2 regions of the Parafrankia sp. Ea1.12 genome follow, and region 2 is predicted to be linked to the other one. Evidence: predicted binding sites of a transcription regulator. Region 2 holds the regulator's gene; the other holds the start of a gene.

Region 1 (2,344 bases), on a different contig from region 2:
CGCAGCACGGCGAGGCTCGCCCGCAGCAGCGCCGCGGGGTCGACCGGACCGGCGGGGTCCGCGCCGCCCGCCGCGCCGTCACCCGTCACGCCGTCACCGCCGTCGGTCACGGCCGCGCCGTCGCCGGGGCCGTGCAGCGCCGTCCGAGCCGCGACCACCGCGTCCAGCGCCTCCTTCGCGGAGTAACCGAGGCCGACCAGCGCGTCCCGGACCTGCTCGCCCGCGGCGCCGAGACGCGGATCCGCGGCGGCCGGCGGCGGCGCCGCGGCGCGCGGCGGCGGGACCGGGGATGACGGCGGGCCGAGCCTGTCCCGCAGGTCGAGCACGATGCGCTGGGCGCTCTTGCGGCCGATGCCCGGCACCTTGGTGAGCGTGGCCAGGTCCTCCTCCGCGACAGCCCGACGGATGACGTCCGGGCTGTGCACGCCGAGGACGGCCTGGGCGAGCCTGGGCCCCACCCCGGCCGCGCCCTGCAGGATCTCGAAGACGTCCCGCTCGTCGGCGTCGCGGAACCCGTACAGCGTCAACTCGGTCTCCCGGACGACGAGGGTCGTCGCCAACCGCGCGCGCTCGCCGACCCGCAGCCGGGCCAGCGTCGACGGCGTGCACCACACCAGGACGCCGACGCCGCCGACGTCGACGACCGCCGAGCCGGGCGAGAGCACCTCCACCGTGCCGCTGACCGACGCGATCATCGCCGGCCACCCGGCACGCCCGGGCTCCGCGCGGGGGTCGCGGCGCGCATCCGGGCCAGTGCCGGCCCGCGCCACAGATGGCACAGGGCCAGGGCGAGCGCGTCGGCGGCGTCCGCCGGGCGCGGCGCCTCCGGAAGATCCAGCAGCTTCGTCACCATGAACCCCACCTGGGCCTTGTCCGCGCGCCCGCTGCCGGTGACGGCGGCCTTGACCTCGCTCGGCGTGTACAGACCGATCGGCAGCCCGCGCCGGGCCGCGGCGACGATGGCCACCGCGCCGGCCTGCGCGGTGCCCATCACCGTGCGCACGTTGGCCTGGCTGAAAACCTTCTCGACCGCGACCGCGTCCGGGCGGACCCGGTCCAGCCACTCGTCCACGCCCTCGGAGACGGCCCGCAGCCGGTCGGCCACCTCGCCCGAGGCAGGCGTGCGCACCACGCCGACCTCGACCAGGCTGGCCCGGCGGCCGGGGCCGCCGTCGACCACCCCGAGGCCGCAGCGGGTCAGCCCCGGGTCGACTCCGAGTACACGCACCGAGCCCTCCCGACCACACTGACGAACATCCGTTCGATCCTAGTGGCCGGGGCAACACCGACATCCACGACACGCCGAACAGGCGACCGCCCGGCAATACCCGGACGGCGCGGGCTCAGCTGGAGACGAGCTCCATCACGTCGTCGGAGATGTCCGCGTTGAACCAGACGTTCTGGACGTCGTCGAGATCCTCGAGCGCCTCGACCAGCTTGAGGACCTTCCGGGCCGGCTCCGCGTCGAGCGGGACGCTCACCGAGGGCAGCCAGGAGATGTCCGCCGAGGCGACCGTCAGGTCGGCCTCCGCCGCCGCCACCCGCACGGCGTGCAGGTCGGTGGCCTCGGAGACGACCTCGAACGCCTCCCCGACGTCGTTGACCTCCTCCGCCCCGGCGTCCAGCACGGCCAGGAGGATGTCGTCCTCGGTGAGGTCGGGCGTCTTGTCGATCAGGATGACGCCCTTGCGGTTGAACAGGTACGACACCGAGCCCGGGTCGGCCGGGGTGCCGCCGTTGCGGGTGATCGCGACCCGGACGTCGGAGGCGGCCCGGTTGCGGTTGTCGGTGAGGCACTCGACGAGCACGGCGACCCCGCTCGGCCCGTAGGCCTCGTAGGTGACCGACTCGTAGCTCACCCCGCCGGCGAGTTCGCCGGAGCCCCGCTTGATGGCCCGGTCGATGTTGTCGTTCGGCACCGACTGGGACTTCGCCTTGGCGATCGCGTCCGCCAGCGTCGGGTTGCCGGCCGGGTCGCCGCCGCCCGTCTTGGCCGCGACCTCGACGGTCTTGACCAGCTTGGCGAACAGCTTGCCCCGGCGTGCGTCGACGACCGCCTTCTTGTGCTTGGTGGTCGCCCACTTGGAGTGACCGCTCATGACCTGCCCCTCTTGAGCCCGAGCTCGGATCGGACGATCTCCACGAACAGCCGGTGCACCCGGATGTCCCCCGTCAGTTCAGGATGGAACGACGTGGCCAGCAGCGGCCCCTGCCGGACCGCGACCGGCCGGTCGGCGACCTGGGCCAGTACCTCGACGCCGTCCCCCGCCTTTTCTACCCACGGTGCCCGGATGAAGACGGCGTGCACCGCCGGCCCGTCGACGCCGTCCACCACCAGGTCGGT
Region 2 (2,344 bases):
TGCGTCCGGTAGCTCACCGGGACGCCGGTGAACGCCTGTGACGCCGTCACCAGCACCAACGAGAAGACAAGGCCGAGGAGCGTGCTCGCCAGCGCCACCACGACGATGCGGCCGCGCCTGGTCAGCCGCAGCGGCGGCCGCGCACCCGGCCTCCCCCGCCCACCGGCCCGCGACCGGGACCGGGACCCGGCCCGAGGTCGAGGTCGAGCTTCAGGCCGGGCGTGGGGCTGAGGCCGGGGACGCTGGGGCTGGGACTGCCCACTCGGCCCAGGACGCGGCCCGGGCGCCGCGGCGGCCGACCCGGCCGCGACCAGCCCGACGGCTGCCTCACGCCACCACATGCCGGGCATCTCGATGACGGACGCCCCGGATCGCCGCTCACCGCCCCGCCTGGACTCACCGGGCGGCACCGTGGCGGCCGGAGCAGCCCCCGAGAGACCACATCGGGCGCCACGAGAGCGAACCGGGCGCCCTACCGGCACGCGGCCCATGCCGCGCACCGCCACCCCCCGCACCCCGCGGCCACGGACGGCGACTCCGCCCACCGCGGCTCCACGCACGCCGCGCGCCCCCCGCGCACCCGTCGCGACCTGCGCACCCTGCCGCAGCGCGCAGCTGCGAGACACCGGGTGACCCCGCCGAACTGACGCATTCCCACCGGCCGCACCGCCACCGTCGGTCATGCCAACCTCCCAGGCGCGAACACTCGTTCGATCGAACGCCTGAGCGATTCTTACACGGCCGCCACGCACACTTCCCCCGACACGCTCGAACAGACGTTTGAGATTCGGCGACCGGCCGACTACCGTCAAGGACGATCAGTTGTGGACGATCGTGCGAGATGAACCGAGCACGAAGGACCCTGCCAAACCGATCAGCCGAACCGATCAAAAGTTACTAATCGGACAAAGCATTGGAACGACCGGGTGGGTGTTGGCGGAGCCGGGCCGTCGACCACCCGGTCCTTGGCAGCCGCCGGTGGCACCATCCGCCGCGCGGAAGCATCGACAGGAGAGCGGTAAGCGATGACCAGCCAGGAACGGGGTACCCGCCGAGGTGACACCCGTGGCAACGTCCGGGATTTTCCCGACAGCCCCGCGGACGCCTCGGGCCTGACGCAGCGGCAGAAGAAGGTGCTCGAGGTCATCCGGTCCGCGGTGGAGCGGCGTGGATACCCGCCGAGCGTCCGGGAGATCGGCGAGGCTGTCGGCCTGACCAGCACCAGCAGCGTGGCACACCAGCTCAAGGTGCTGCAGGAGAAGGGGTTCCTCCGGCGCGACCCGAACCGGCCGCGGGCGATGGAGGTGCTTCCGATCGGCGGCGCGAAGGCCGGCGGGCGTTCCCGCGCGGGTGCCGCGGCGGCGGCCGGCGCACCCGCCGAGACCACGGCGCTGGAGGCCGGCACGCCCACCTACGTCCCCCTGGTGGGGCGGATCGCCGCCGGTGGGCCGATCCTCGCCGAGCAGGCGATCGAGGACGTCTACCCGCTGCCGAAGGAGATCGTCGGCGAGGGAACTCTGTTCCTGCTCAAGGTGGTCGGCCAGTCGATGATCAATGCCGCCATCTGTGACGGCGACTTCGTCGTCGTCCGGCAGCAGCCGGTGGCGGACAACGGCGAGATCGTCGCGGCGATGATCGATGGGGAGGCCACGGTCAAGCGGTTCCGGCAGCGCGACGGCCGGGTGTGGCTGGCGCCGGAGAACCCGGCATTCTCCGACATCCCGGCCGAGGACGCGACCATCCTCGGCCGCATCGTGGCGGTGATGCGCCGGGTCTGATCCCCGGCACGCGGCCGGCACCGGGCAGGCCGGGCACCGGTCAGACGTCAGGCGTCTGACCGGTGCGGTGTTCAGCTCGCGGTGTTCCGTCGGGGCTGGTGTTCAGGCAGGGCCGTCAGGCGCGGAACGGCTCCAGCTCGGCGGCCAGGCCCACGGGCACGCGCGCGGCGACCTCGGTGCCCTTGCCGGTGTGCTCAACTCGAAGCACCTCGCCGATCTGGTGGATGCGGGAGACGAGATCGCCCCGGGTGTAGGGCACCAGCAGGGACATCTCGACCTCCGGGTGCGGTATCCGCGCCGAGAGCGCCTCCACCAGCTCCTGCAGCCCCGCCCCGGACCGCGCCGAGACGAAGATGGCGTCCGGCACCGCCTGACGCAGGACGGCGAGCGTGGTCGGGTCGACCGCGTCCACCTTGTTGACCACGATGAGCTCGGGCACCCCGGCCGCGTCGATCTCGGCGAGCACCTCGCGCACGGCCGAGATCTGCCCCATCGGGTCCGGGGCCGAACCGTCGACGACGTGCAGGACGAGGTCGGCGTCCACCACCTCCTCGAGCGTCGAGCGG

The links. Region 2 encodes LexA, which represses DNA repair genes until DNA is damaged. Its sites were predicted from a motif close to CGAACNNNNGTTCG; they were not measured.
Region 1: ruvC (crossover junction endodeoxyribonuclease RuvC) is a predicted target of LexA. The motif match lies at 1,251-1,264, and genes of this name have one in related genera.

The regions. Positions count from the first base shown of each region.
Region 1 is NZ_UBIZ01000633.1:2,085-4,428, reverse strand. It holds gene ruvA (Holliday junction branch migration protein RuvA) at 1-695, opposite strand, end outside; gene ruvC (crossover junction endodeoxyribonuclease RuvC) at 692-1,228, opposite strand; gene FMEAI12_RS33975 (YebC/PmpR family DNA-binding transcriptional regulator) at 1,344-2,099, opposite strand; gene pdxT (pyridoxal 5'-phosphate synthase glutaminase subunit PdxT) at 2,096-2,344, opposite strand, start outside.
Region 2 is NZ_UBIZ01000160.1:1,474-3,817, forward strand. It holds gene FMEAI12_RS04365 (LysM peptidoglycan-binding domain-containing protein) at 1-101, opposite strand, end outside; gene lexA (transcriptional repressor LexA) at 1,026-1,778, shown strand; gene hflX (GTPase HflX) at 1,894-2,344, opposite strand, start outside.